Regions from separate parts of the Xenorhabdus cabanillasii genome, predicted to be linked through region 3. Evidence: predicted binding sites of a transcription regulator. Region 3 holds the regulator's gene; each other region holds the start of a gene.
The links. The regulator PurR, encoded in region 3, represses purine synthesis genes. The targets are predictions, from matches to a motif close to CANGCAAACGTTTGCNTG.

Region 1 (10,815 bases), 1.4 Mb from region 3:
ATCTGGGGCATGGGATCCATCAGGATGTTCCGCCAGAACATGCAGGGGCTTTTGTCGAAACAGTGCACAGACTTTCAGTAAAATATCATCAATAGCCTATGATTGATACGAAGGCATTACGTCAGGAACAGTTAGAAAAAGCACGACAGGTTATCCGTCATGATGCTTTTTCTGCGTCTTTTGTACCGGAGTTCATTGCGGGTGCGGACGTTGGGTTTGAAGAAAACGGTACGATAACCCGTGCCGCCATTGCTATCTTGCATTATCCCACCCTTAAACTGGTAGAATATCAAATCGCAAGGGTGGAAACTGCACTCCCCTATATCCCCGGCTTACTCTCATTTCGTGAATATCCGGCATTGCTTGCAGCGTGGAATAAGCTAGATCTACGACCTAATCTGGTGATGGTTGATGGTCAGGGTATTGCCCATCCGAGACGTCTGGGGGTTGCCAGCCATTTTGGCTTGCTGGTGGATGTTCCGACAATCGGGATAGCTAAAAGTCGCTTATGTGGTGAGCATGAGCCTGTGGGCGAGGCATTGGGTAGTAGTCAGCCGTTGATCGATCATGATGAACAGATTGGTCTCGTATGGCGGAGTAAAAAAAGATGTAATCCACTCTATATTTCCATCGGTCATAAGATCAGTATTGAGAGTGCCATCTATTGGGTTGAGCATTGTATGAAAGGATATAAATTGCCTGAACCGACCCGTTGGGCTGATGGAATTGCCTCAAATAGACCGTTTTTTAAGCAAACAATGCAGAAAAATCTATAATTGAGGCGGAAATATGTGGATATTCTTGATTTTCAGGTAAACTTCGACGCAAATTAAGCATCATGAGTAACAGCTAATGTTAAGAAACCCGATCCATCTGAGGTTGGAGAAACTTGAAAGTTGGCAACATTTGACTTTTATGGCTAGTCTATGTGAGCGGATGTATCCAAACTATCAAGCGTTTTGTCGCCAGACTGAGTTTGCAGATCCTGCGCAATATCGTCGTATTTTCGATCTGGTTTGGGAGACATTAGTTGTCAAAGATGCAAAAGTAAATTTTGATAACCAGCTGGAAAAACTGGAAACCATCATCCCATCAGCAGATAGCTATGATATTTATGGTGTGTATCCAGCGATTGATGCGTGTATTGCATTAGGTGAAGTCATTCATTCGCGTTTGAGTGGTTCAACGTTAGAGCATGCAATAGCCGTCAGTGAAATATCCATCCGTACTGTCGCCATGCTGGAAATGACCCAGGCTGGTAAAGAGATGACAGAGGATGAATTAAAGGCATTGCCTGCCATTGAAGAAGAATGGGATATTCAATGGGAGATTTACCGTTTATTGGCGAACTGCGAAGAACGGGACATAGAATTAATTAAAGGATTAAAGGTTGATCTCCGTGAGTGCGGGGTCAGCAATATCGGCATAAATTTGGAGTGATAAGTCATAAAACGTGACTTATTGCTTGAATTGCCGGATTTAAAGACTTCACATTTGCCCTCACTCTGTTCTACATTGAGGGCGAAAAGAAGTGGCTATCGGTGCGTGTATGCAGGGGTGCTGTCAAATCGGCATATCCGTCGCACTCGATGCTTTGCAAACGATAAACACACTGTAAGGATAATCTATGAATAAGACTGAATTAGTTGATGCAATCGCAGCAGGTGCTGATCTGACCAAAACTCAAGCTAAAGCTGCCCTGGAATCAACTTTGAATGCAATCACTGAATCTCTGAAAAACGGTGATGCAGTGCAACTGGTTGGCTTTGGTACTTTCAAAGTTAATCATCGTGCAGAGCGTACTGGTCGTAACCCACAGACTGGTAAAGAAATCAAAATTGCAGCAGCAAACGTACCTGCTTTCTCTGCTGGTAAAGCACTAAAAGACGCAGTTAAGTAATCGTATTGCGAAAAAAGAAGAGAGAGGGGAGTTCAACGCCCCTTTTGTTGACGCTACAGGGGCTGCTAGCATTGGGGGTTGTCTCACTGCTCAGCGCCTGTTCAGTTCAACCAAAAACTCCAATTTTCAGCGCCAGTGGTTTCATTACCGATGGTGGTGTTATCCGCTTATGGCGCTTGAATGATCAAAACAGTAAACCTCAAGTCATTATGAGTGTTTACAGCCCCTATCATCATAAAAATACTACTGTCTCTTTCTATGAATACCGCCGAGGAAATTTGTGGCAAGTGCGTCGTAATGTACTCAATAATCATCCGACAGAAGAGATCTTGCGGTTGGATAGAGAAGACAACGTTATTTTTATGCAGCGCCAGTTTGATGGCCGACGTGAACAACTCTCCAATGATGACATTATTAGCTTGCAGTTTGATGCTAAGCGGACAGAAGAAATCAGCGATGCTTTAATTGTAGGAGAAGTTAAACTGGTTCAGGGACATTGGCAGAATGGTAAAGTGACTACTTGTGCGGGGAAAAAATTATTTATTGAGTTTGAGCCTCAGGATCGGGTATGGCTCGAAGAAAGGCACAAAAATAGCTATGGTACACTCACAATTGCATGGTTGGAAGCACCAGCAGGGAGGCAGTTATTACTGGTCGCCAATGATGATTTTTGTCGCTGGGAGCCGACGAAAGATAAGCTGTAAGCCTGTACTTTCGTCAGTTCTTTATTTCTGATTATTTTATTTCAGACGCGCAATGGCTCGATAACCAATGTCTTTCCGATAAAAACAACCTTCCCAGCTAATCTTTTCAGCTTTCAAGTAAGCCTTTTTTTGTGCTTCTGCAATATTTTTACCCAATGCCGTAACACATAAAACACGGCCACCTGCGGTTACTACCTCTGTATCCTTGAGAGCGGTTCCCGCATGGAAAACTTTTTCATCAGATTGAGTTTCGTTGAATGGTGCTTCTTGATTCAGGCCAGAGATCACATCACCTTTGGTATAATCAGCCGGATAGCCATTTGCCGCTAACACTACACCCAGCGCAGAGCGGGCATCCCATTCGGATGTTTTTCCATCTAACTGGCCTTTTGCTCCAGCGAGACACAGTTCGACCAAATCAGAGTGCAAGCGCATCATAATTGGTTGGGTTTCAGGATCACCAAAGCGGCAATTAAATTCGATAACTTTCGGCTCGCCTTGTTTGTCAATCATCAAACCTGCATAGAGAAAGCCGACATAGGTATGTCCTTCCGCAGCCATGCCTTCAACTGTCGGATAAATGATTTTCTCCATCACACGCTGGTGGATCTCATCATTTATAACTGGTGCCGGAGAATATGCGCCCATTCCGCCAGTATTTGGCCCTGTGTCTCCATCTCCGACCCGTTTGTGATCCTGGCTGGTTGCCATGGGAACCACATTTTTACCATCTACCATGACAATAAAACTGGCTTCTTCTCCGTCCAGAAATTCTTCAATGACAATCCGATGTCCTGCGTCACCAAATGCATTGCCTGCCAGCATATCTTTAACAGCGTTTTGAGCCTCTTCCATTGTCATGGCGACAACTACACCTTTACCTGCTGCCAGACCATCGGCCTTAATGACAATAGGTGCTCCCATTGTTTCCAGATAAGCGAGAGCGGGTTCAACTTCTGTGAAATTTTGGTAAGCCGCTGTTGGTATATGATGACGTGCGAGAAAATCTTTGGTGAAAGCCTTAGAACCTTCCAGTTGGGCGGCTGCCTGAGTCGGGCCAAAGATTGTCAGCCCTGCCTGTTGAAAAGCATCAACCACACCGATAACCAGAGGGGCTTCTGGCCCTACAATAGTGAGAGCAATATTATGGCTTTGAGCAAAGGCCAATAAACCATCAATATCTGTTGCGGCAATATCTACATTTTTTAGATTCACTTCCAATGCTGTTCCAGCGTTACCCGGTGCGACGTAAACTTGACTTGCCAGCGGAGATTGAGCTGCTTTCCATGCCAGTGCATGTTCCCTTCCGCCACTACCAATAATCAGTATATTCATCAGGTTCTCCTATTATAAAGCTGAGACAGGTTAATGGCGGAAATGACGCATGCCGGTAAAAATCATGGCGATGCCATGCTCATCCGCAGCGGCAATCACTTCATCATCACGTATTGAGCCGCCTGGCTGGATCACACAACTCACTCCCACGGCTGCGGCAGCATCAATACCATCTCGGAACGGGAAAAAAGCATCAGAAGCCATAGCACATCCCTGAACTTCCAGCCCTTCATCGGCTGCCTTAATCCCTGCGATTTTAGCTGAATAAACACGGCTCATCTGGCCTGCGCCAATACCGATTGTCATATTATCTTTGGCATAAACAATGGCATTGGATTTAACAAACTTAGCGACTTTCCAGCAGAATAGCGCATCCTGCATTTCTTGTTCTGTTGGTTGACGTTTAGAAACTACCCGTAACTGATCTTCTGTTACCATGCCTAAATCACGATCCTGTACTAATAAACCGCCATTAACACGTTTGAAATCTACCCCGGCAGCGGGTGAATACCATTCGCCACAGGCCAGAACACGGACATTTTGTTTGTTTGCCAGAATTGGTAAGGCTGCTTCATTAATAGTAGGTGCAATGATGACTTCAACGAACTGACGTTCAATGATGGCTTTGGCAGTATCCGCATCCAATTCACGGTTAAAGGCAATAATTCCACCGAATGCTGAGGTAGGATCAGTTGTGAATGCACGATCATAAGCTGTACGGATATCAGTTCCAATCGCAACGCCACAAGGATTGGCATGTTTGACAATCACGCAAGCAGGTTCGGAAAAGGTTTTCACACACTCCAGAGCGGCATCAGTATCTGCGATATTATTGTAAGAAAGTGCTTTGCCTTGTAGTTGTGTGGCTGTGGCAATAGAAGCTTCTTCTATATTCTCTTCTATATAGAAAGCAGCATCCTGATGGCTATTCTCACCATAACGCATATCTTGCTTCTTGATGAAGTTCAGATTTAGCGTACGAGGGAATTTACCTGACGGTTGGTCGGATTCATCGTGATAAGCAGGAACCAGTTTGCCAAAATAGTTGGCGATCATGCTGTCATAAGCGGCTGTGTGTTCAAATGCTTTAATAGCCAGATCGAAGCGGGTTGATTGGGTCAGAGAATTCTGATGGTTATCCATTTCCTCTATGATCTTGTTGTAATCCTGGCTATTAACAACAATAGCGACATCTTTATGGTTCTTGGCTGCGGAACGAACCATGGTCGGGCCGCCAATATCGATATTCTCCACCGCATCTTCCAGAGAGCAATCCGGCTTCGCGACGGTTTGCGCGAAAGGGTAAAGATTGACGACTACCATATTAATCGGTGCAATCTGGTGTTGCTCCATCACTGCATCATCTTGCCCACGTCGACCAAGAATGCCGCCATGTACTTTAGGATGAAGTGTTTTCACTCGTCCATCCATCATTTCAGGAAAACCAGTATAGTCGGAAACTTCGGTAACATTCAGACCTGCTTCAGCCAGCAGATGTGCAGTTCCCCCTGTTGAAAGCAGTTCGACACCGCGATTGGATAAGGCCTTAGCAAATTCAACAATACCCGCTTTGTCAGAAACACTCAGCAGGGCACGATGGATTGGACGAAGCTGTTGCATTGGTGTGATCCCTTGGATTTCATCAAACAAGAATGTGTTATTGAAAAAATTATGTGGTAATTTTTCAGCTATGATTGTAACGCAAACGTTTGCGTGATGCTCGATAAATTTTATCAAAATATCTATCTGTTAATAACCTTGTGTGTAACTTGGTATAAGTAAGTGTTTTGCTGTGTAATTCAGCAAACGATATTTTTTTTTCAAAAAAACTATTGTCAGCGCCGGAAAACGCCCTATAATGCGCATCCGTTGTCACGACAAACACACAAACCAGTCGGGATGACAAGAGTTGAAAGCCGCGAAAATAAAGGCTTGACACGCTGAGAGGAAAGCGTAAGATACGCCACCTCGCAACCCGGAACGAAAGTTCGGTTGCCCATGCTCTTTAACAAATTAATCAGACAATCTGTGTGGGCACTCGCAGGACACGATCAACGCCGCAAGGCGAAAAAGATTCAAGTCTTGAAGAGTGACTGAAACAGTTAATTCATTGCGATACTGAACAGTGAAATTCTTTGAGCATCAAACACTTTTAATTGAAGAGTTTGATCATGGCTCAGATTGAACGCTGGCGGCAGGCCTAACACATGCAAGTCGGGCGGTAACAGGAAAGGGCTTTTGCACTTTTGCTGACGAGCGGCGGACGGGTGAGTAATGTCTGGGGATCTGCCCGGTAGAGGGGGATAACCACTGGAAACGGTGGCTAATACCGCATAACCTCTTTGGAGCAAAGTGGGGGACCTTCGGGCCTCACGCTATCGGATGAACCCAGATGGGATTAGCTAGTAGGTGGGGTAAGGGCTCACCTAGGCGACGATCCCTAGCTGGTCTGAGAGGATGACCAGCCACACTGGGACTGAGACACGGCCCAGACTCCTACGGGAGGCAGCAGTGGGGAATATTGCACAATGGGCGCAAGCCTGATGCAGCCATGCCGCGTGTATGAAGAAGGCCTTCGGGTTGTAAAGTACTTTCAGCGGGGAGGAAGGCGTGAGTCTGAACAGGGCTCACGATTGACGTTACCCGCAGAAGAAGCACCGGCTAACTCCGTGCCAGCAGCCGCGGTAATACGGAGGGTGCAAGCGTTAATCGGAATTACTGGGCGTAAAGCGCACGCAGGCGGCCAATTAAGTTAGATGTGAAATCCCCGGGCTTAACCCGGGAACGGCATCTAAGACTGGTTGGCTGGAGTCTCGTAGAGGGGGGTAGAATTCCACGTGTAGCGGTGAAATGCGTAGAGATGTGGAGGAATACCGGTGGCGAAGGCGGCCCCCTGGACGAAGACTGACGCTCAGGTGCGAAAGCGTGGGGAGCAAACAGGATTAGATACCCTGGTAGTCCACGCCGTAAACGATGTCGATTTGGAGGTTGTGCCCTTGAGGTGTGGCTTCCGGAGCTAACGCGTTAAATCGACCGCCTGGGGAGTACGGTCGCAAGATTAAAACTCAAATGAATTGACGGGGGCCCGCACAAGCGGTGGAGCATGTGGTTTAATTCGATGCAACGCGAAGAACCTTACCTACTCTTGACATCCACGGAATTTGGCAGAGATGCTGAAGTGCCTTCGGGAACCGTGAGACAGGTGCTGCATGGCTGTCGTCAGCTCGTGTTGTGAAATGTTGGGTTAAGTCCCGCAACGAGCGCAACCCTTATCCTTTGTTGCCAGCACGTGATGGTGGGAACTCAAGGGAGACTGCCGGTGATAAACCGGAGGAAGGTGGGGATGACGTCAAGTCATCATGGCCCAGACGAGTAGGGCTACACACGTGCTACAATGGCGGATACAAAGAGAAGCGACCTCGCGAGAGCAAGCGGAACTCATAAAGTCTGTCGTAGTCCGGATTGGAGTCTGCAACTCGACTCCATGAAGTCGGAATCGCTAGTAATCGTAGATCAGCATGCTACGGTGAATACGTTCCCGGGCCTTGTACACACCGCCCGTCACACCATGGGAGTGGGTGGCAAAAGAAGTCGGTAGCTTAACCTGCGGGGGGGCGCTGACCACTTTGTGACTCATGACTGGGGTGAAGTCGTAACAAGGTAACCGTAGGGGAACCTGCGGTTGGATCACCTCCTTAACCGAATGATGGTAACTTGTGAGTGTTCACACAGATTGTCTGATGAAAGAAAGAGACAGTATCGGCACAGGCTTGTAGCTCAGGTGGTTAGAGCGCACCCCTGATAAGGGTGAGGTCGGTGGTTCAAGTCCACTCAGGCCTACCAATTCTGCTTGTCCTTGGATCTTCAGGCGCTGCGTGACTCGCGTTGAAATCTTCGGTGGCTAAGCGAATTGAGCAGGATGCTGATACATGATATCTGGGGCTATAGCTCAGCTGGGAGAGCGCCTGCCTTGCACGCAGGAGGTCAGCGGTTCGATCCCGCTTAGCTCCACCATTTTATCTGCTCTTAACCTGATTTCAGAATATATTGAGAATCATCAGTGTATTGTGAAATATTTGCTCTTTAACAATCTGGAACAAGCTGAAAATTTGAAACCATCAATAGGGTCATTGACGATATTGATGCGTCTCTCAACATACTCCAATTCGAAGACACCTTCGGGTTGTGAGGTTAAGCGACTAAGCGTACACGGTGGATGCCTAGGCAGTCAGAGGCGATGAAGGACGTGCTAATCTGCGAAAAGCGCCGGTGAGCTGATATGAAGCCCTATTAGCCGGCGATGTCCGAATGGGGAAACCCAGTGCAATCCGTTGCACTATCATTCACTGAATCCATAGGTGAATGAGGCGAACCGGGGGAACTGAAACATCTCAGTACCCCGAGGAAAAGAAATCAACCGAGATTCCCCCAGTAGCGGCGAGCGAACGGGGAGCAGCCCAGAGCCATCAACAATATCAGCGCCAGGAGAACGGTCTGGAAAGGCCGGCAGTAAAGGGTGACAGCCCCGTATCCGAAGGCGCCGGTATTGCGAGCTCGAAGAGTAGGGCGGGACACGTGGTATCCTGTCTGAACATGGGGGGACCATCCTCCAAGGCTAAATACTCCTGACTGACCGATAGTGAACCAGTACCGTGAGGGAAAGGCGAAAAGAACCCCGGCGAGGGGAGTGAAAGAGAACCTGAAACCGTGTACGTACAAGCAGTGGGAGCCCCACCACTAAGCCAGTGGTGAACTCCGCAACGCATCTTTTGTCTGATGCCGGTTGGCGAAGCGACGCGCCGCCCAACCGACAAAATCAGGCAAAGGGGGCTTAGTGGTGGGGTGACTGCGTACCTTTTGTATAATGGGTCAGCGACTTATATTCTGTAGCAAGGTTAACCGTTTAGGGGAGCCGCAGGGAAACCGAGTCTTAACTGGGCGTTAAGTTGCAGGGTATAGACCCGAAACCCGGTGATCTAGCCATGGGCAGGTTGAAGGTTGGGTAACACTAACTGGAGGACCGAACCGACTAATGTTGAAAAATTAGCGGATGACTTGTGGCTGGGGGTGAAAGGCCAATCAAACCGGGAGATAGCTGGTTCTCCCCGAAAGCTATTTAGGTAGCGCCTCGTGAATTCATCTCCGGGGGTAGAGCACTGTTTCGGCTAGGGGGTCATCCCGACTTACCAACCCGATGCAAACTGCGAATACCGGAGAATGTTATCACGGGAGACACACGGCGGGTGCTAACGTCCGTCGTGGAGAGGGAAACAACCCAGACCGCCAGCTAAGGTCCCCAAGTCATGGTTAAGTGGGAAACGAAGTGGGAAGGCTCAGACAGCCAGGATGTTGGCTTAGAAGCAGCCATCATTTAAAGAAAGCGTAATAGCTCACTGGTCGAGTCGGCCTGCGCGGAAGATGTAACGGGGCTAAACCATGCACCGAAGCTGCGGCAGCGATATGAATATATTGTTGGGTAGGGGAGCGTTCTGTAAGCCGGTGAAGGCGGGTCGTGAGGCCTGCTGGAGGTATCAGAAGTGCGAATGCTGACATAAGTAACGATAAAGCGGGTGAAAAACCCGCTCGCCGGAAGACCAAGGGTTCCTGTCCAACGTTAATCGGGGCAGGGTGAGTCGACCCCTAAGGCGAGGCCGAAAGGCGTAGTCGATGGGAAACAGGTTAATAGTCCTGTACTCGGTGTTACTGCGAAGGGGGGACGGAGAAGGCTAGGCCGGCCGGGCGACGGTTTGTCCCGGTTGAAGCGTGTAGGTGGGGTGACCTGGCAAATCCGGTCATCCATAACACTGAGGCGTGATAACGAGCCACTACGGTGGTGAAGTGGTTGATGCCCTGCTTCCAGGAAAAGCCTCTAAGCATCAGGTAACATTGAATCGTACCCCAAACCGACACAGGTGGTCAGGTAGAGAATACTCAGGCGCTTGAGAGAACTCGGGTGAAGGAACTAGGCAAAATGGTGCCGTAACTTCGGGAGAAGGCACGCTGGCATTAAGTGAAGGGCCGTGCGCCCGGAGCTGAAGCCAGTCGCAGAGACCAGCTGGCTGCAACTGTTTAATAAAAACACAGCACTGTGCCAACACGAAAGTGGACGTATACGGTGTGACGCCTGCCCGGTGCTGGAAGGTTAATTGATGGGGTTAGCGGCAACGCGACGCTCCTGATCGAAGCCCCAGTAAACGGCGGCCGTAACTATAACGGTCCTAAGGTAGCGAAATTCCTTGTCGGGTAAGTTCCGACCTGCACGAATGGCGTAATGATGGCCAGGCTGTCTCCACCCGAGACTCAGTGAAATTGAACTCGCTGTGAAGATGCAGTGTACCCGCGGCAAGACGGAAAGACCCCGTGAACCTTTACTATAGCTTGACACTGAACATGGAGCCTTGATGTGTAGGATAGGTGGGAGGCTTTGAAGTGTGGACGCCAGTCTGCATGGAGCCATCCTTGAAATACCACCCTTGAATGTTTGATGTTCTAACGTGGGCCCGTTATCCGGGTTGCGGACAGTGTCTGGTGGGTAGTTTGACTGGGGCGGTCTCCTCCCAAAGCGTAACGGAGGAGCACGAAGGTTGGCTAATCACGGTCGGACATCGTGAGGTTAGTGCAAAGGCATAAGCCAGCTTGACTGCGAGCGTGACGGCGCGAGCAGGTACGAAAGTAGGTCTTAGTGATCCGGTGGTTCTGTATGGAAGGGCCATCGCTCAACGGATAAAAGGTACTCCGGGGATAACAGGCTGATACCGCCCAAGAGTTCATATCGACGGCGGTGTTTGGCACCTCGATGTCGGCTCATCACATCCTGGGGCTGAAGTAGGTCCCAAGGGTACGGCTGTTCGCCGTTTAAAGTGGTACGCGAGCTGG
Region 2 (10,815 bases), 1.0 Mb from region 3:
GGAAAAAGGATTGACATTAAGCCGTCAAATCTCATTTTCAACCATGACTTATGCAGGAGATATTCCGCAACTGGCTCAGGTTAAAGCAACCGATGAACGTTACCCGTTGTATGGTGAACTGGAAACTAATCCAAAGGGATTAAAGCCAGAGAAAGGTTCTGTACTGGTTGCTCCCCGTTTGCTGGCACTATTGAATATTAAAGTCGGGGATAACCTTGATGTCGGGGATACCACATTGAGAATCAGTGGCGAACTGTTGCAAGAGCCGGATAGTGGTTTTAATCCATTCCAGCTTTCTCCCCGTATTTTAATCAATATTGATGATGCCAGAGCGACAGGCGCAATTCAGCCGGGAAGCCGTTTGACTTATCGTTATATGTTTGCTGGTTCGCCAGAGGCGGTTCAATCATTCCGGCAACTGATCGATCCACAGTTAAAAGCGGATCAGCGTTGGTTGACACTAAAACAGGATAATGGCGCGTTGGCACAATCCATCGAACGTGCCCAACAATTCTTGTTGTTGTCGGCATTACTGACATTATTGCTGGCCGTAGCAGCGGTAGCCGTTTCCATGACTCACTATTGTCGTAGCCGACACAATCTGGTTGCGATCCTGAAAACACTGGGAGCAGGGCGTTGGGCGTTGCGTCAGTGGATCATTGGGCAGTGGTTGGTGATATTGCTTGCAGCTACGACAGTCGGTTCCATTCTGGGGCTGGTTTTTGAATCGCTATTGATTCGGGTACTGGCCACTATGCTACCTAAGATGTTACCGGAAGCAGGGATGTGGCCGTGGGTATGGGCGATTGGAGCGCTGTTCAGTATTGCTCTGCTGGTGGGCATTCGGCCCTATCGCCAACTGATGGCAACTCAGCCATCAAGAGTATTACGAAGCGATGTCACCGCGTCTATCTGGCCATTACGTTATTATCTGCCTGCGGTAGCACTGCTGGTTACTGGTGGATTAGTCTTATTGGCAGGAACTGAGCCACTGTTATGGTCATTGCTGGCAGGTATACCAGTTGTTGCATTGTTATTAGGCATATTGGGCTGGAGTGGTTTGTGGTTACTGCGCCGTATCACATTTCGCCAGTTGAGCCTGCGTCTGGCGGTCAGCCGACTGTTGTGCCGCCCATTCCAGACGATGACACAATTAGCAGCATTTTCACTTTCCTTCATGTTATTGGCACTGCTTGTCATGGTGAGAGGAGATTTACTGGGACGATGGCAGCAACAGTTACCACCAGATAGCCCGAATTATTTTCTGGTTAACATGACTCAGCCGCAAATTGCTCAGGTAAATGATTTATTGGCAAACTATAAAGTGAAGCCAACGGAATACTATCCTGTGGTGTTAGCACGTTTAACAGAAATTAATGGGCAGCCGGCAATTGAATGGGCTGATGAAAAGCACCCCAAAAGTACAACAGTACGCCGTGAACTCAATTTAACATGGAAAAAAGAATTGCCACCGTTTAACACCCTTGTGGAAGGAAGCTGGCCGCCGAAACCCAAAGAAGTTTCTATGGAGCAAGGGGTTGCAGAGCAATTGCAGATTAAGGTTGGAGATAAATTGACTTTCACCGGGGACACCCGAACTTTTGCGGTGACAGTCAGCAGCATTCGCAAAGTGGATTGGGAAAGCCTGTATCCGAACTTCTTCTTTATTTTTGCCAAAGAAACACTGGAGCACCAACCGCAAACATGGTTGACCAGCTTCCATTATGAGGGAAATGGAAGATTGTTAACGGAACTGAATCGTCATTTTCCAACAATCAGTATGCTGGATATTGGCTCTATGATTAAGCAGATACAAGGTATCTTGCAGCAAGTTAGCCGGGCGTTGGAAATTATGGTTGTGTTGGTGATGGTCTGTGGTGGATTACTTTTATTGGCACAGATTCAGGTTGGTATGAACCAACGACAGCTTGAACTGGTAGTTTATCGAACATTGGGAGCCAGTAAGAAACTGTTGCGTCGTACATTGTGGAGCGAATTTGTCTTGCTCGGTTTTATGGCAGGTTTGGCTGCGGCATTTGGTGCCGAAATTGCACTTTGGTTGTTACAGACAAAAGTTTTTGATTTTCCGTGGCAACCGCAGTGGCTGATGTGGCTCCTGTTGCCGATTATCAGCAGTCTGTTGCTTTCATTGTGTGGTGGTTGGCTGGGTATCCGGCTATTGCGCAGACAAGGACAATATCGACGTTTACCAGAATAACGTTTACTAAAATAAATAGCACATTAGTTGTTCATGGGAAGCTACAGAATCAGGCTTCCCATGTTTTGTGTCCGTGTTTTTCAAAGTAACATCAGCCAAATTCAGCCCTCAATTTCGGCAGGATTTGATCGCCGAATATTTTCAAGCCTTCAATATAATCAGGAAATATCAACATTACCCCATCCAATTCACAGGTACGCAGCAAATCCGACAGTTGTTTATAGCAAGTATCTGCTGTTCCGATAGCAGTATGAGTCATGAAAGCGTTTTGAGATCTTTCTACCATCGCATTACTTTTTCCATCCACATCGACACCAAAACTGTGCATCATATTTCTGACCGCCTCTACATCCAAACCCTGACGATAGAATTGAGCAAGGGTTTCGGCATAAGCATCACTTTCAGCACAAATGATTGTACACATGCAAAATGTCTTGGTTGTGGTGTTGTATTCTGAGGCAATGCGTTTGGCGGTTAAACTGATCCTGCGGGTCTCTGTTTCATCTTTACCGCCAATGAAACAGACATCGGTATGGCGTACACTGAAACGCAGGCCGCGTTCGGACTGGCCGGCACAAACTAAATAAGGGCGAGGGTGTGAAAGAGGTTTGGGGTCAGAGACACACTGTTTCAGATTGAAATACGCTCCTTGATAATCAACTTGTTTTTCGCGCCAAAGCCGTTTTATCAATCGCGTCCATTCCTCTGTCATAGCATAACGTTGATCGTGATCCAGTCTGCTGTCCCATTCCCCCATCTGTTCAAATTCATCGCGGAATGAGCCAGAGACAATATTCAGCCCGGCACGCCCTTGACTGATATGATCCAAAGTAGCGATCATTTTGGCAGTAACCGCCGGATTGTGCAGGCCAGCATGAACCGTTGCGATCAACTTGGCGCGATGAGTTACTTCAGCAATGCCAGCCATCATGGTGACAGATTCGAGTGAACTACCCCAATGATCAGTTTCACCGCCAAAACCGCGCCATTTTCCCATGGACATAATGAAATCAAGGCCGATTTGATCGGCAAGAATAGCCGCCTCACGGTTTTGTTTATAAGACGAATCCAATGGCGGCGTGTTTTTGGAAATAATCCACCCACCTTTGGCAATAGGCAGAAATACACCGAACTCTTTCTTTGACATCACTATTTCCTTATTTGTGTGCTGTTTCAGGGTATGGTAATCATTATTTAGCGAATTTCGTCAGTGAGCTTCTCATTTTCGACTGAATCGTCTCTCATTTTTTGGCTGGAGGTTTCATCATCAGTGTTACAACTAACACGACAAATACAGGGATAGCAATGATGAGAAAAGCCCATGTAAAACTACCGGAATAATCTTTTATGGCACCGGCAAAGAAAGGTGCCAGACACGCCAGAGTAGAAATCAGGTTCATGATCGAGAATAGTTCCAGATAAGGCTTACGGCCAAAATAATTGGCGAGCAGGACACTGGAAGCGAGGAAAGTCATACCATAACCCATGCCGACAAACAGTGTGAAGGCAATCAGGAATGGCCATGAAGAGGCGATACTCAAGGCGATTAAGCCAAAAATAATGATAGCCAGACTGCCAACCAGCAGTTTTTTGGGATCAAGCCACTCTCCTATGGCACCACTGGCCAACCTTGAAAAAGCATTGATGAAAGCCATAGAACTCAGTAACCCAGCGGCAATCGCTTCACTGAAACCATTTTCGATAATATGGGCGACGGCAAAGCTATTCACCGTAATACCACACCACAGAAACGCCGTATAGGTTGCGGCAATGATATAAAATTGCCATGTGCACAGTGCTTGTCGGGCTGTCCAGAACTGCCTGGTACGATAAATACTGGGGGGATTTTCGCTGTTGTGCTTTTGATTGACTGCCTTAGCATGAGCCATTTCCTGTTCTCCTTCCTGAAGAACAAGAATGGTCAGGATAACAAAAACAGCCAGAATGACGGCAGAGATCATCCAGTGCATTCTCCACGTTCCCCAGACACGGGTTGCCAGAAAATAGATCCATGGGCCAATCACGCCTCCCAGTCCTCCAATCGTAAAATAGAAACCGAAAGCAAGGGACTGTTTTTCATATAATCGTGAAATAACATAGGTGCCGGGCACGGTTGCCAGAAAAGTAAACCCGACCCCAATTAAAGCCGTTCCGATAAAATACGATGAAATAGTATGCGTGTGATAAAGGTTGTAGAAGCCAGCCAGAAAAATCAGCAGGCCAATAAATAGCGTGAAGCGAACGCCAATTTTGCGAATGCACACCGTTGGCAGGAAACTGGATAACCCGCAAGTCAGGCCAAGCAGAGTGAACCCCAAACCAGCATCAGTCCAGCTCCAGTCCAGCTCGTTTATCATGCTGGGCAGGACAACACCCAACGACGTAAAGGTTGTTGCTGTGGACAAAAAATAAACCATGCCTAAAAGTATCAGCAAAAACCACTGATAAGTACGTCCGAATTTGTCGTGTTGAATGGACATTGTGACCCCATCAAGGAATAAACCATTAAAAACGGTACTATCTTAAGTGCTTATTAAAAAAAGCTGTATCGAATAAATATCCCATAGCTAAATTGGTTTGTGCGAAAGTAAGACGTATCTTTTATTTTGTACTTATTTTTAACCGGATTGATGACAATACCTGTCCACAGATGACCGGGTTGATACCCCAATTTTTTCCCCAGGTCATAATGTAACTCTGGTTTGAAATCAAACATCTCTGGATTATCGCGCCGTCCCAGTGTGTAGTCGAACGTTCCTGCAATGCGGAAATCCCCCAGACGATTACTGAAAGGAATACCATAGTCGATGTGGATGCGTTGATCGTTCCAGTTCCCTTTTGCGTTGTTTTCAAAATAAAAAATGGTTCGTAACCAACTGAACCCATCTACCTGCCAGTCAAAGCTGATACCGGGGAAATAGTCATATTTTACGTTTTTAGTTTTAGCAATCCACTGAGCAAACAGCACATCTTTCAATGGGCCATAGGAAAAGTCATATCCTGTCATTTTGCTGGCACTGAGTCTGGGCACAAATTTATAGTAATAGGTGCTTTTATCGCCTTTATAATCATTTTGCAGTGAATTTTGCCAAATACTGTAGACATACATATCACCAATTTTGTAATCACCGAAGGCTTCAATGATAGGCGAGAGGGTTTTCTCAGGGGCAACTTTATTTCCGAGTTGGAAATAAAGGCTGGTATCGATTGATTGAAAATTGACAAAAGCACTGGCTTGCACAGGTGACGAAAAAAGAAAACATAAGGAGATGACAGATAAACCGGTACTTGTTGCGGTCACAGACCTGAATGTATTGTTTATTCTTTGCTTCCTTAGAAATGGCACTTAATTTCTCCTCGTTATTTTATGGGGAATTAGGTGAATTCCTCTTTATCCTTTAACTTAATGTTATAATTAGCAAAATGCTAGAGTTAAAATCAGCATTTGGTTGTGATGAGTGGTGTAATCAATTTTCTCTATGTATTTATTTACTTGAAAAGTATGTAACTCTGAGGGGAATGTTTCACCATGTTTACTTTGATGAGAAAGATACCTACTATAGCAACTGACCGCTTTTCTGAGAAATTGCACTTAATTATTAGGCGAATCCGCCGTTTAATATAAATCAGATTAATTTTTCAATTAATATCAGTGCTGAGATAAATATTATGTATACAGGAATTGTACAAGGTACAGAAAGCGTATTATCACTCAATAAAAAAGATGGATTCAGCACAATAGTAATTAGTAATGATAATCATTTTTTTGATGATATTGCTATTGGAGCCAGTGTTGCTATTGATGGCACTTGTCTGACTGTCACTCAATTTAGCGAAAATAAAATCACTTTTGATATTTCCGATTTTACTGCTGATACCACAACGTTAAAGTTTCTTTCCATTGGGGATAAAGTCAACATTGAACGCTCACACCAGATGTATAAAGAAAATGGGGGGCACAATCTTTATGGACATATAGAAGGGATTGCTGAAGTAGTAGAATTTACTGCAACAGGTGAAACTTATCGGTTGGTTATTCGGATCCCCCAAGACAATATTAAATATTTTTTCTTGAAAGGTTTCATCGGACTTCATGGCTGTAGTTTAACTATCAATGGTATTGATGAAGAGAATAAAACCATTGCCTTAAATCTGATCCCTGAAACCTTAAGATTAACCAATCTCAGTAAGATCAAAGTAGGGGATTTCCTTAATTATGAAATCGACCAAACCACAAGGACTATTGTAGATACACTATCCAGAATGTTATTAAAGAAATAGCTTGTTGCAGTTGACATAAGGAGTGGTAATTTATTTAAAATGATTACCACTTCCTGCGGTTTTCTTCAGTTTAATTTGTCTTGTGCCCATTTCAGGCCAGTTTGGTACTCTTCAGGCAATAACGAGCTTAATGTTTGTAGTGCCGCTCTTAATATATCTCTGTCAGAATGAACCAGATTCAGATGCCCTACCTTACGCATTGAACGAACTTCCTTATCATACCAATGTAAACGAACGAGCGGTAAGCTGAGCCATTCAGGATTTATTTCTGTACCGATCAGATTGACCATCACTGAAGGCGCCAATATTTCCGGTTGAGGCATAGGTAAATCGAGAATTGCCCGTAGATGAAGTTCAAATTGACTGATGGAAGCACCATTTTGTGTCCAGTGACCGCTATTGTGTACCCGTGGTGCCAGCTCATTAATCAGCAAATCATTACCAACAATAAAGCACTCCATCGCCATGACACCAATATAATTCAGATGCTCCATGATAATGGACAGCATTTTTTCTGCTTGTTGTTGTAGTTGATGATGTGAATTTGGCAAAGCAACACTTGTACGTAAGATACCTTCCTGATGTAGATTATGGGTCAGTGGATAAAATACCGATTTTCCCTGAGCGTTACGGGCACCAACCAGAGAGACTTCCCCTGAAAATGGAATACCTTGCTCCACAATACATTCACCGTAAATTTCGGGCGGCAATTCAGCTTCATCACCCGGTCGGATACGCCATTGGCCACGGCCATCATAACCCCCGGTACGACGTTTAACGATAATAAAATCACCTAGTTCGTTAAACAACTGTGGCCATTGGTTGGGATCAGCCAGTACCTTCCACGGCGCTGTCGCCAACTCAAGACTATCCAGGAGTTGCTTTTGTGGCAGGCGATCAGCCAGTTGCGGAAAAATATCACGGTTAATAAAGGTACTGTGATGAGCGAGTTCGCGGGTTAAGTCCGTCTCAGGCCAACGCTCAATTTCAGCGGTGATGATACTGCTCTGATAGGGAACGGATTCTGGTTCAGCGTTCAGCCCAATCGGATAGACCGCTATTCCTAATGGTTCACCTGCCTGACGCAGCATTCTACCCAATTGGCCATTACCCAGAACACAAACAGGCTTCATGCTTCCTCCCGAGGGTCTGGATTATCCAGAACATCCTGAGTTTGTGTCTGACGCCACTCTGACAGACGTTGGAACAGGGCAACATCATGTAATGCTAATACCTGAGCCGCCAACAATGCTGCATTTGCTGCTCCCGCTTTGCCGATAGCCAGCGTACCAACCGGAATGCCTTTTGGCATTTGTACGATGGAATAGAGACTATCAACACCACTCAACGCAGCACTCTGTACAGGGACACCAAATACAGGAACTAAGGTTTTAGCTGCCAGCATTCCCGGCAGATGGGCTGCGCCACCTGCACCAGCAATAATTACATCAAAACCGTTTGCTTTCGCCTGTTCGGCAAAATGAAAAAGTTTATCGGGTGTTCGGTGCGCCGAAACAACTTCAACATGGAAAGGAATACCAAGGGAGGTTAAAACATCGGCTGCATGTTGCATTGTTGCCCAGTCGCTTTTTGACCCCATGACAATAGCAATTTTGGCATGATGTGGCGTTTCTGCTGTAAAGGTAACCGTTGTTGTGGAAATAGCTTTTTCGGGATCAGGGCTTGCCGTCATAAATCAGATGCTCCTGTATTGGATGTCCACCAGAACCAAGATCAAAATAATATTGTAAGGCGGTGGATCATATCATGCGAATTGCACAAGGAAAACGTTTGCGTTGTTTGATTCGCCGATTTTTCCAGTAAAAGATCAGAGAGTTCAAAAAGGAAAAAATATCAGTTCAATAGATGCTTCTGTCACTTTAAACATCGAACCCTGATTGTGCCAGGCCCCTAATACGCCACGATGCACAGTTTTATCGCTGATTTGGATATCATGGATCGCTGGACGATGGGTATGCCCGTGGATCATCCAATCGACCTGATATTTGTTAAAGTGTTCAGTAACAGTCTGTTGGTTGACATCCATGATTGATTCGGATTTCTGGCGGTTAGCATATTGGCTTCCGGCCCGCATTTTGGCTGCAATTTTTAGCCGAATAAATAAGGGAAGAAGTAAAAACAGCCGCTGGATCCACGGGGTATGTACTCGTTTACGATATTGTTGATAACCTGCGTCATCGGTGCAAAGTGTATCGCCGTGCAAGATCAGAATACGTTTACCGTATAATTCCAATACCTTTTCTTGCGGCAGCAGAATCAGACCACTCTCTTTGGCAAACCGGGAACTTAACAAAAAATCACGGTTACCATGAAGAAAATAGCACGAAACCCCTTTTTGTTTCAGTGTATTAAGTGCCTGGGCTATTTCAGTATGCAGGGGATTGGGATCATCATCACCAATCCAGTAATCAAAAAAATCACCGAGGATATACAGGCTTTCAGCATGAATTGCATCTTCACGCAAAAAATGTAGAAAACCGGCAGTAATTGCCGGTTCTTGCGCACTGAGATGCAAATCTGCAATAAACAGTGTACTCATGTAACGATTAACTATTCTCTGACTGTGGATATTGTATAAATAATTATTCGCTGACAGTAACACGTTCAATGATCACATCTTCGTGTGGTACATCTTGGTGCATACCGCTGCGGCCAGTGGAAACACCTTTAATTTTATCAACTACATCCATGCCTTCCACAACTTCAGCAAATACACAGTAACCCCAGCCGTCCGGGCGCTCTGAGCGGAAGTTCAGGAAATCATTATCAACAATGTTGATGAAGAATTGAGCCGTTGCAGAATGCGGATCATTGGTACGTGCCATTGCGATAGTACCACGACTGTTCTTCAGGCCATTATTGGCTTCGTTCTGGATAGGGGATTGAGTCGTTTTTTGCTTCATACCAGGTTCAAAACCACCACCTTGAATCATGAAGCCATTGATGACGCGGTGAAAAATAGTGTTGTCGTAGAAGCCTTCACGGCAGTAATTCAAGAAATTTTCAACAGTTACAGGCGCTTTTTCGGCGAAAGTATTAATTACGATATCGCCGAAATTGGTATGAAAAGTCACCATAATAGAAATCCTAATAATAGTTTTGACTGACCCTAATATTCTAGAGTGTTCGGAACAAGGGCTTTTATACCATATCTGTGATCTTGAGTCAGTACTCAGCAATCCCATGTGAACAAGGTGGATCGCAATGCTTGCAAAGCTCACCATATCAAGGTGAAATAGCCCACCTGGCTTTTCATATTATAGTTTATTTATATAGCTGATAAGGAAGCCTATAATCAGCGGATTTGTTCGCTTTTATTACACGTACATCAATTTTTACGGAAAACCCACCGATGCTAAAAATTTTCAATACTCTCAGTCGCCAAAAAGAAGAATTTAAGCCGATCCATAAAGGGAAAGTGGGCATGTACGTGTGTGGCATCACCATTTATGATCTGTGTCATATTGGTCATGGCAGAACCTTTGTTGCTTTTGACGTCATTTCCCGTTACCTGCGTTATTTAGGCTATGATTTGACCTATGTTCGTAATGTTACGGATATAGATGATAAAATTATCAAGCGTGCTATTGAAAATAATGAAAACTGTGAAGCGCTGACTACACGTATGTTGAATGAGATGCACAGCGATTTTGATGCACTGAATATTCTGCGTCCAGATTCAGAGCCACGTGCAACTCAGCATATTCCTGAGATTATTGAATTCACCGAGCAGCTAATTAAACGTGGTCATGCTTATGTTGCAGATAACGGTGATGTGATGTTTTCCATTGACACCAATCCTGATTATGGGCTGCTTTCTCGTCAGGATCTTGAGCAATTGCAGGCGGGGGCACGTGTTGAAGTTGCTGATGTAAAACGTAATCCAATGGATTTTGTGTTGTGGAAAATGTCCAAGCCGGGTGAACCTGGCTGGGAATCTCCATGGGGCTCAGGCCGTCCGGGTTGGCACATTGAATGTTCTGCTATGAATGCCAAACAGTTGGGGCATCATTTTGATATTCATGGCGGTGGTTCGGATTTAATGTTCCCGCATCATGAAAATGAGATTGCACAATCTACCTGTGCTCACGATGGCCCTTATGTGAACTATTGGATGCATTCTGGCATGGTGATGGTGGATAAAGAGAAGATGTCCAAGTCTCTGAACAACTTCTTTACTATTCGTGATGTGCTGGAATATTACGATGCTGAGACTGTGCGTTATTTCCTGATGTCTGGCCACTATCGCAGCCAGTTGAACTATACGGAAGAGAATCTGAAACAGGCTCGTACCG
Region 3 (10,815 bases):
TTCATTTCTCAACTGGATAGATATTACTTCTGCAAGACACCATAAATTTTGTCATAATATCGGCTATCCTGAAGTTAAGAACAAAATCAGATGTCTAATACAAAAGATCAAAATATACTAAGCGGACGTTTTCGTGGCTATTATCCTGTTGTCATTGATGTAGAAACTGCTGGTTTTAATGCACGGACAGATGCTTTACTCGAAATCGCTGCAATTACTTTAAAAATGGATGAAGAAGGTTGGCTGGCACCTGCTGATACGCTACATTTCCACATTGAACCGTTTGAAGGAGCCAACCTTGACCCGGCAGCTTTAGCATTTACAGGTATTGACCCTACTAACCCATTACGTGGAGCTGTCAGTGAATATACAGCGTTACATGCTATTTTCAAAATGATCCGCAAGGGCATGAAAGACAGTAATTGCAACCGTGCAATTATAGTTGCCCACAACGCCAGTTTTGATCACAATTTTGTCATGGCAGCAGCAGAACGCTCTGGTTTAAAACGCAATCCATTTCACCCTTTTGCCACTTTCGATACTGCCGCATTGAGTGGATTAGTGCTAGGCCAGACAATTCTGGCTAAAGCTTGTATTACGGCAGAAATACCTTTTGATAGCAATCAGGCACATAGTGCTCTGTATGATACAGACCGGACTGCCCTGCTTTTCTGCGAATTGGTTAATCGCTGGAAACGGCTTGGTGGTTGGCCGTTGGCTGTGCCAGATCCAGATAATGAAACCTGACAAAGTAAGAGCCTATCCCACCAGGCTCTTACTTTATAACTATATAACGATTATCACCCCATACCGGTTGCCACAACCTAAAATTGCCATGAAATATTACCGCCAATAAATATGATTATTAATATTAATTGTGTATGGGGCTTTGTTGATTCAAAACTTCACTGAGACAACGAATTACTTATTATCTTCCTGCTCACGGTATTTATCCGCAGTCTCTTTGAGCAGAACCTGTAATTCACCGCGTTGATACATTTCAATCAGAATGTCACATCCCCCAATTAACTCACCTTCAACCCAAAGCTGAGGGAATGTTGGCCAGTTCGCATATTTAGGCAACTCTGCGCGGATATCAGGGTTTTGCAGAATATCTACATAGGCAAAACGTTCACCACAAGCAGACAAAGCCTGAACTGCCTGAGCAGAAAAACCACAGCTTGGCAATTTTGGCGAACCTTTCATATACAGCAGGATTGGGTTTTCTTGAATCTGGCGTTCGATTTTCTCAATTGTCGTCATTTTTACTTCCTTAAACGGCAGGCGCTGTTTATCAGCATCAGAAAAGATTAATTCAGAATACCACTTTCTGATGCAGATTTGCTACCGTGAACATGCTCCTGCAAATTTTTTATTCTGAACAATAAGTTGTAACTAGTTGGTATTCTCATCCTTAATAAATATTAAAATCAGTAAAATTGGATGCTTCTACGTCAATTCGCCACTAAATAACATCATTTCTCCTGTTATTTAGCAGAAAAGTTGTTAAGATAATTACCAAACAAAATAGCAACATGATAATAAGCTAAAATTTGCTCTATCCATGATTAATAAACACAAGTCATGGTTTATAAAGCCAAAAACCCGATATTAAAAGGAGTATGCAATGTCTTTTGAATTACCAGCATTACCTTATGCTAAAGATGCCTTAGAACCCCACATCTCAGCAGAAACTCTGGAATATCATTACGGCAAACACCACAACACTTACGTTGTGAACCTGAATAATCTGATTAAAGATACCGAGTTTGCCGGAAAATCACTGGAAGAAATTATTAAATCCTCTGAAGGCGGTATCTTTAATAACGCAGCACAAGTCTGGAACCATACCTTCTACTGGCATAGTCTGTCACCAAATGGTGGTGGTGAACCAACTGGTAAAGTTGCAGAAGCTATCAATAATTCTTTCGGTTCTTTTGCTGAATTTAAACAGCAACTTACTGATGCAGCATTGAAAAACTTCGGTTCTGGCTGGACATGGCTGGTTAAGAAAGCCGACGGCAGTCTGGCTATCGTCAATACCTCCAACGCAGCAACTCCATTGGCTGGTGAAGATAAGCCTGTTCTGACTGTTGACGTTTGGGAACATGCCTATTACATCGATTACCGCAATGCACGCCCTCAATATCTGGAGCATTTCTGGGCTCTGGTTAACTGGAAATTTGTGGAAGAAAATCTGGCCTAATTAACCCGCCAGTTAAAATGACAAGGGTAAGTTTTTCCGATTCAACGCACTTAATTTCATTTATAAGTGCCCTTTAAGTAGTGAAAAACTTACCTTTAAAGTAAAACAGACAGCAATTCACCTTGATATTATTTCTCGACCTTGACTAGATCAAGCAAAGCACCCCCAGAAAAACAATCATGATTAATGCGCTACAGGCAGTCAATAATCCCAATTTCAGATCTGTATCCATAAGCCATCCTCACCATGAAAATTAAGACTCAGCAACACCATAAATTTTGATTGGCTATTTACCTCAGAGGTTAAAAACCACACTGTGGTATTTAATGCATATACTTTATAGCATCGATTACTACTTTCACTTTTGAGCTAGATCAGACAAAATCCAAGGTTTATCGCTAAATTATTGTCAGTTATCTTCCTATATATAAAATATAATACTGGCAAATGATTAACAAAGATCTATATCCAGATGAAGGGTATACAAATTTAGACCTAAGGTCAGGAGTCCTTTTTATCATGGCAACGATTAAAGATGTGGCTAAACACGCTGGTGTTTCAACCACAACCGTATCCCATGTTATCAATAAAACCCGTTTCGTCGCCGAAGATACAAAGGCCACAGTATGGGCTGCCATTAAGGAACTGAATTATTCCCCCAGTGCTGTTGCCCGTAGCTTAAAGGTTAATCACACCAAATCTATCGGACTACTGGCAACGTCAAGTGAAGCACCTTATTTTGCTGAAATCATCGAGTCTGTCGAAAATAGTTGTTATAGCAAAGGTTATACATTGATTTTATGTAATTCCCATAACAATCTCGACAAACAAAAAGCTTATCTCGCTATGCTGGCGCAAAAACGCGTCGATGGTTTACTGGTTATGTGTTCTGAATATCCCCAACAACTGTTGGGAATGCTGGAAGACTATCGCAACATTCCCATGGTGGTCATGGATTGGGGTGAGTCCAGAGGGGATTTCACTGATGCAATTATCGACAATGCCTTCCATGGTGGTTATTTGGCCGGTCGATATCTGATAGAACGTGGTCACCGTGATATTGCTGCTATTCCCGGACCATTGGCCAGAAATACCGGAGGCGGGCGTCATCAAGGTTTCCTTAAAGCGTTGAAAGAAGCAAATATCACTATTCGGGAAGAATGGATTGTTCAGGGGGATTTTGAGCCTGAATCCGGATATCAGGCGATGTATAAAATCTTAAGCCAAAAACATCGCCCTACGGCCGTGTTTTGTGGGGGAGATGTGATGGCAATGGGGGCGATCTGTGCTGCTGACGAGATGGGGTTACGCGTTCCACAAGATATTTCTGTCATTGGTTATGACAATATTCGCAATGCCCGTTATTTCACACCAGCACTGACAACGATTCATCAGCCTAAAGAGCGTCTGGGACAGATGGCTTTCTCCACGTTACTTGATAGGATTATCAATAAACGTGAAGATGCACAAACTATCGAAGTCCATCCGCGTCTTGTTGAGCGTCGCTCTGTTGTAGATGGCCCTTTCATTGATTATCGCCGTTAATGATTAATCCTCTTGTAGCCATTCAGCATTGAGTGTTGCACTATCTCCAAGATAATCAAGCAACCAGTTTAATGCAGGTGAATGGCTTTTTTGCGACCATGTCAGGCAACATGGGCTATCAGGTAATGGTTGCTCAAGTTCAAGCAAGCTGAGTTTTCCTTGACGAATAAGCGGCAAAGCACTATGTTTGGGCACCATTCCCACACACAGCCCATCCATCAGGCAAGCCAACCCCGCACTCCAGTCAGGGACAACTAACCGCCGTTGATTATCCAAAGCCCATGTATTACGCTTGGGCAAATTACGTGAAGTATCTTCAATGCACAAGCTAGGGTAAGCCCTCAATTGGTCATCATTTAATCTTTCTGTTATAGAGGTCAATTCATGCTCTGGACTGGCAACACACAGCCACGGCATGAACCCCATGTTCCTGAAACTATATCGTTCCCCGACCGGAGAGGCGCTAGTGGCACCAATAGCAACATCAACGCGCCCGTCCACCAGCGCATCCCATACCCCATTAAAAACTTCAGGATAAATAAATAACTCGATATCCGGAAAATGGCGGTAAAAATCCAGAATAAGCTGGCGTGTCCGTTCTGGTTTCACCACTTGATCAACAGCAATACTGAGCTGCCCACGCCAACCATTAGCCACTTGCTGACATTGATGACGAGTATGATACATTTTTTTGATAACAGAACGTGCTTCCTTTACAAAGATAGCCCCTGCCTCGGTTAATTCCACATCGCGATGACGACGTTTAAATAGGGGCACTGCCAACCATTCTTCAAGTTGTTTTATTGTATAACTGATGGCAGAAGGTACGCGATGAAGCTCTGATGCAGCTGCACTGAAACTTCCTGTTCTGGCTACAGCATCAACAACTTCCAGAGAATATTCAGACCACATATTTCTTCCTTTTAATTTTTTTCACAGCATTATGCAAATAATACCGTTTCACAACCAAAAATTACGCCATATAAAATAAACCTTATATTTTCTTATCAATTATCACATCGATTTATTGACACAATGACAACAAATAAAAATTCCAGGCCATTTATGTTTTATCTCGCTGGCCTAAGTATGCTTGGCTACTTAGCCATTGATATGTATCTGCCCGCTTTTGATGCTATGGCAAAAGACTTAGGTACATCAGAAGGGGCTGTTAGTGCAAGCCTCAGCGTTTTTCTTGCTGGTTTTGCTATTGCCCAGCTTTTATGGGGACAACTGTCTGATCGTCTGGGAAGAAAACCTGTTCTGCTTATCGGCTTGTCTCTGTTTTGTCTTAGCTGTTTAGGAATACTTTGGATAACAGATGCAACTCAATTACTTATTCTGAGATTTATTCAGGCTGTGGGTGTCTGTTCTGCTGCTGTTTCCTGGCAAGCTTTAGTCGTTGATAGATATGACGCAGAACGCACAAAACGCGTTTTTGCCATGATTATGCCGCTGGTCGCACTTTCCCCTGCCCTTGCTCCTTTACTCGGTGCATGGTTATTGTCACATACAGGTTGGAGAACTATTTTTCTTGTTTTAATGGCTGTAACACTGGCTCTGCTCGTACCAACATTTTTACTGTCCAGTAAACGCGCACCTATTGACACCAACCTTAATGAAAATAAAGTTTCTTTCTTCACCTTATTGAGGTCTTCAACCTTCAGCGGAAATGTGTTGATTTATGCTTCTTGTAGTGCTGGTTTTTTTGCCTGGCTAACAGGTTCACCAACGATTTTGATCAATATGGGTTATGATGCCACAGATATCGGCTTAAGCTATATTCCACAAACTTTAGCATTTATGCTCGGTGGATATGGTTGCCGCATTTTATTGGAAAAAGTCAAAAGTAAAACTATATTTCCAATTTTACTGACAGGCTATGCTGTAAGCATGGCACTCATCTATTTAATTGCCCTAATTTATCCTTCTTTCATGCTTATTCTTATTCCTTTTTGTTTTATGGCCGTCATGAATGGTGCTTCTTACCCTATTGCCGTAGCAAATGCACTTTCTGTTTATCCAAAAGACGGCGGTAAAGCGGCTGCATTACAAAATGCTTTACAATTGGGTCTTTGCTTTATTGCCAGCATGTTTGTTGCTATGTTCATGAAAGATCCTCTTCTGTCCACCACAACAGTAATGGTTTCGACTATTATCCCAATGATAATAGGTTATTACTTGCAAAAGTAAAAAAGTAAACAATAGTCATTAGTTATATATTAATAAATTACTCCTAAAGATAATAACTAAGAATGTTCTCATCTAAAGGCCATATCATAATATGGCCTTTAGATTATTGTTTAAATATTATTTCACTCATATACTCATACAGATTCATTATTCTAAAAAACTCGGAATTTGAGGTTTCTAAAGGCAATGAAGCTCTCTTTAATTTCAGGATGAATCGGCATCTATGCCTTTGAAACATTTTCTGCTTAATTTCAAGTCAATCCATTTTTGTTTTAGGATAATAAACAGCCTATCACAAAGATATACCTCAAAATTCCATCAAACAAATGTTGGAGAGTCTATGAGTTCATCTTTCGTTGAAGGAAAAAAAACAATTACTGACCAGTGGCATAGGATCGCCAATGACTTGCTTCAAGAAGCTGGTATTGAAATCAACGGTAAACGTCCTTTTGATATACAAGTCAAAAACCGTGATTTTTATAAAAGAGTGTTAAAACAAGGCTCTTTGGGATTGGGCGAAAGTTATATGGATGGTTGGTGGGATTGTGAACGTTTGGACATCTTCTTTTATAAAGTCTTAAAAGCGGGTCTGGAACACAGAATCCCTAAAAATATCAAAGATATCCTGAAGATTATTACCTCCCGCGTGTTTAATTTACAATCTCCCAAACGAGCTTGGATTGTGGGTGAAGAGCATTATGATTTAGGTAATGACCTGTTCACGCTCATGCTTGATCCCTACATGCAATATTCCTGTGGCTACTGGAAAGATGCAAATACTCTGGAAGAAGCTCAATCTAATAAGCTCCGGTTAATTTGCGAAAAACTACAGTTATCACCGGGCATGACTCTTTTGGATATCGGATGTGGATGGGGTGGACTAGCCGCCTATGCTGCCAAACACTATGATGCCTCCGTTACTGGTGTTACCATTTCTGTAGAGCAACAGAAATACGCTCAAGACCGCTGTAAAGATCTGGATGTTAAAATCATTCTCGAAGATTATCGTGACCTGAATCTCCAGTTTGACAGAGTTGTTTCCGTTGGCATGTTTGAACACGTTGGCCATAAAAATTACGCCAATTATTTCGATATAGTACGTAAAAACCTGAAACCTGATGGGCTTTTCTTACTTCATACTATTGGTTCCAATCGAGATAAAGTAAATGTCGATGCATGGATCAGCAAATATATTTTCCCTAATGGCCACTTACCATCAATTGCAAAGATCGCCAAAGCCAACACAGGCAAGTTCGTTATGGAAGATTGGCATAACTTTGGGGCTGATTATGATCGTACCCTGATGGCATGGTATGAACGTTTTATCGCGAACTGGAGTAAGATAGAAAATAACTATAGCCCTCGCTTCAAACGAATGTTCAGCTATTATCTGAATGCCTGCGCTGGCGCATTCCGTGCCAGAGATATTCAACTATGGCAAGTTATGTTCAGCCCGCATGGAATTGAAAATGGGCTGAGAGTTCCTCGATAATATTGTTTACAACAGCTTTCTAAGGCTGTTGAAAAGCTACAGTGAACACCTCTGTAGCTTTTTCATTAATATTCTTTATTAAGATAAGTAACGTTAACTACTCTTCCAATTGGGATAATACTCTTTGCTGTTCTTTTTGCGCCATGAGCCGTTCAACAGTATCTACAATTGCTTGTGTCTGTGGGTCAATTTCAATATTTACTTTTTGACCAATGCGTTTTTTACCGAGTGTCGTACGTTCCAATGTTTCTGGAATCAAATGAACACAGAAACGATTATTCACGACATCTCCAATTGTCAGGCTAATCCCATCAATACCAATAAAACCTTTATGCAGGATATATTTCATTAACTGCTTATCATAAACACGGAACCATATTTCATGGTTATTTTCCGAAGTAAAAATTTTAGCAATTTCAGCCGTTGTAATGACATGACCGGACATCAAATGCCCACCAATTTCATCACCAAATTTTGCTGCTCTTTCCAAATTCACTAAATCGCCAACCTTAAGCTCACCGAGATTAGTCAAACGCAGTGTCTCTTTCATCAAATCGAAACTAATCAAATCGCCATCTATTTTAGTGACAGTCAAACAACAGCCATTATGGGAAACGGAAGCTCCCGTTTCAATTTCAGGTAATAATTCAGCCGGAAATTTAACTACATGAGTCCGAAAGTGTGTTTTTTCTTCAATAGCAACTATAGGCGCTTTTCCCTGGACGATACCTGTAAACATGGGAAACCTCTTTCATCGTTTTGCATGATAAGTTAGTGTAACGCACTCATCTCTTTTAGACACTATTTCGGTTGAGAGTTATCTTCGATTAGGCATAAATATCGTGCAATGATTGGCTTAATAAAATGAGTTCTATACAATACTTGAGTTAACAAGAGATTACTTTTCAAACAACTTCGTTTGCTCACAGAAATGCTCCTTGTTCTTCTAATTAATTTTTAATCAAAAAAGGTGTAGTACGTGCAGAAATATTTAAATGAAGCGCGTAGTTTGCTCGCTCTGGGCATCCCCGTCATCATCGCTCAATTTTCACAAACTGCGATGGGTTTCGTAGATACAGTTATGGCCGGTAAAGCTGGCGCAATCGAGATGTCAGCAGTTGCTATCGGGACATCAATATGGCTGCCGGCGATTCTGTTTGGTCAAGGCTTGTTGATGGCCTTAACACCAATCGTTGCACATATGAATGGCTCAGGCCAGAGAAAAAATGTCGCCAGCCAAATCCAACAGGGTTTTTGGCTGGCAACGTTCCTCGCTATTTTCATTATTATAATATTGTATAACTGCCGCTTCATTATAGAAGCGCAACATAATGTGGATCCTATCCTGGCACAAAAAGCTGTAGATTTTATTCACGCTATTATGTGGGGAGCGCCTGGTTTCCTGTATTACCAAGTTTTACGCAGTCAGTGTGAAGGGCTGTCAAAAACCAAACCAGCAATGGTTATTGGTATCTTAGGATTATTGGTTAATATCCCCGTCAACTACATTTTTATTTACGGTAAATTCGGCGCACCGGAACTTGGTGGTGTAGGTTGTGGTGTTGCAACAGCAGCCGTTTACTGGGTAACGTTCCTGTTACTGCTTGCATATGTCAAACACTCACCTTCTCAGAAAGATATCCATACGTTTGACAATTTTGCCCGTCCTAACTGGTATACTCAAAAAAGCATTACTCTGCTTGGCTTACCCATCGCTCTGGCTATGTTCTTTGAGGTTACGTTATTTGCTGTTGTATCCCTACTGATCTCCCCTCTCGGCGTAATTGCCGTTGCAGGGCATCAAATTTCTCTCAATTTCAGTTCATTGATGTTTATGTTCCCATTGTCATTTGGCATAGCGGCAACTATCCGTGTAGGTTATAACCTTGGGCAGGAATCAACCGAAGGTGCCAAAATATCAGCTTATACCAGCCTTGTTGTTGGCTTGGCAATTGCCTGTATAACAGCAACCTTCACGATTCTATTCCGTGAACCAATTGCAACAATGTACAACAATAATTCTGAAGTTGTCGCTTTGGCATCTCATTTGATGCTGTTCACTGCTATCTATCAGCTTTCTGATTCAGTTCAGGTGATTGGTTCCGGGGTATTGCGCGGATATAAAGATACACGTTCCATTTTCTTTATTACTTTCATCGCATATTGGGGTTTCGGATTACCTAGTGGTTATATATTGGCATTGACCAACTATGTTACTGAACCGATGGGGCCACAAGGTTTCTGGATTGGGTTTATTATCGGATTAACTGTAGCTGCAATCATGATGGGCAGCCGGATTTGGTGGTTACAAAAGCAGCCTGACCATACTGTTCTGGCATATTCTACTCGTTAATTCAGTATATTAGATTATCATCCCAAGGGGAAAAGTTGTAAATTCACACTGATAGATGTAAATGCGAGCAATCGAACACGAATTTGCATTTTTCCCCTTGCCAGACAGCTCAGTGATCGTTAATATTCGTTCCCGTTGTCAGCCACGGAAATTTAGATTGCGTCCGTAGCTCAGTTGGTTAGAGCACCACCTTGACATGGTGGGGGTCGGTGGTTCGAGTCCACTCGGACGCACCAAATATCCGGTTGACAAAAAAATTCAGTTTATGTGCGTCCGTAGCTCAGTTGGTTAGAGCACCACCTTGACATGGTGGGGGTCGGTGGTTCGAGTCCACTCGGACGCACCATATCTTTATGGTTTTCTCTTATTTTTTACTTTTAACTCTCTTCATTTCTAATCTGGTTATCCCGTTTATTAATTGTCACAATTTGGTACTGGTATGTCCCATACTTATTCTCACGCCTAACCGAAATAACAACTATCCGATTCGATACTATTGCGCAACAACTTGCTGATTTTCCTAACTTGCACGTGAGTATTTTTTGTTCTTTTACATAAATCTTTTCGAGAACTATTTTTTTTAATTCATTTCACAGAAATTAGTCTCTATAATACGCATTGTCATAAGTTGAATGGTTTCAGCCAATTGATTTACCGAACTCAGAAAAAGTTACAAATGATTAATCGTTCCAAGTCCACATGTCCATACATGCCTGGCTTCATGAAAAACAACCATTTGACATTTTCTGCCACCCGTTTTCCATTATGTTGCGCAACTAACAATGCCAAATGATACTGGCTTATAATGTCAATGGTTGGTGATTCACTCTTTTTAATTCATAAAAACCAGTAGATAGATTGTCATGAAAAAAACCAAAATTGTTTGTACTATCGGACCAAAAACTGAATCCGAGGAAAAACTAACCGAACTGCTTAACTCAGGCATGAATGTTATGCGCCTGAATTTTTCTCACGGCGACTACGAAGAACATGGTCAACGCATTAAAAATCTTCGTGCAGTTACTG

Region 1: a site for PurR is predicted at 5,638-5,655, ahead of purH (bifunctional phosphoribosylaminoimidazolecarboxamide formyltransferase/IMP cyclohydrolase). Genes of this name have one in related genera too.
Region 2: a site for PurR is predicted at 8,280-8,297, ahead of purE (5-(carboxyamino)imidazole ribonucleotide mutase). Genes of this name have one in related genera too.

The regions. Positions count from the first base shown of each region.
Region 1 is NZ_QTUB01000001.1:1,570,894-1,581,708, forward strand. Features, by position in the region: gene hemE (uroporphyrinogen decarboxylase) at 1-95, shown strand, start outside; gene nfi (deoxyribonuclease V) at 99-776, shown strand; gene BDD26_RS07550 (YjaG family protein) at 853-1,440, shown strand; gene hupA (nucleoid-associated protein HU-alpha) at 1,628-1,900, shown strand; gene BDD26_RS07560 (DUF1481 domain-containing protein) at 1,906-2,604, shown strand; gene purD (phosphoribosylamine--glycine ligase) at 2,641-3,939, opposite strand; gene purH (bifunctional phosphoribosylaminoimidazolecarboxamide formyltransferase/IMP cyclohydrolase) at 3,970-5,559, opposite strand; rRNA gene BDD26_RS07575 (16S ribosomal RNA) at 6,093-7,637, shown strand; tRNA gene BDD26_RS07580 (tRNA-Ile) at 7,706-7,782, shown strand; tRNA gene BDD26_RS07585 (tRNA-Ala) at 7,878-7,953, shown strand; rRNA gene BDD26_RS07590 (23S ribosomal RNA) at 8,129-10,815, shown strand, end outside.
Region 2 is NZ_QTUB01000001.1:1,971,278-1,982,092, forward strand. Features, by position in the region: gene ybbP (putative ABC transporter permease subunit YbbP) at 1-2,218, shown strand, start outside; gene BDD26_RS09310 (LLM class flavin-dependent oxidoreductase) at 2,310-3,365, opposite strand; gene BDD26_RS09315 (MFS transporter) at 3,460-4,698, opposite strand; gene BDD26_RS09320 (outer membrane protein OmpK) at 4,752-5,564, opposite strand; gene BDD26_RS09325 (riboflavin synthase subunit alpha) at 5,888-6,499, shown strand; gene purK (5-(carboxyamino)imidazole ribonucleotide synthase) at 6,565-7,632, opposite strand; gene purE (5-(carboxyamino)imidazole ribonucleotide mutase) at 7,629-8,192, opposite strand; gene lpxH (UDP-2,3-diacylglucosamine diphosphatase) at 8,337-9,059, opposite strand; gene ppiB (peptidylprolyl isomerase B) at 9,103-9,597, opposite strand; gene cysS (cysteine--tRNA ligase) at 9,873-10,815, shown strand, end outside.
Region 3 is NZ_QTUB01000001.1:3,019,420-3,030,234, reverse strand. Features, by position in the region: gene rnt (ribonuclease T) at 91-747, shown strand; gene BDD26_RS14175 (Grx4 family monothiol glutaredoxin) at 922-1,263, opposite strand; gene sodB (superoxide dismutase [Fe]) at 1,628-2,206, shown strand; gene purR (HTH-type transcriptional repressor PurR) at 2,726-3,751, shown strand; gene punR (DNA-binding transcriptional activator PunR) at 3,755-4,663, opposite strand; gene punC (purine nucleoside transporter PunC) at 4,787-5,944, shown strand; gene cfa (cyclopropane fatty acyl phospholipid synthase) at 6,285-7,436, shown strand; gene BDD26_RS14145 (riboflavin synthase) at 7,534-8,175, opposite strand; gene BDD26_RS14140 (MATE family efflux transporter) at 8,416-9,789, shown strand; tRNA gene BDD26_RS14135 (tRNA-Val) at 9,949-10,025, shown strand; tRNA gene BDD26_RS14130 (tRNA-Val) at 10,059-10,135, shown strand; gene pykF (pyruvate kinase PykF) at 10,653-10,815, shown strand, end outside.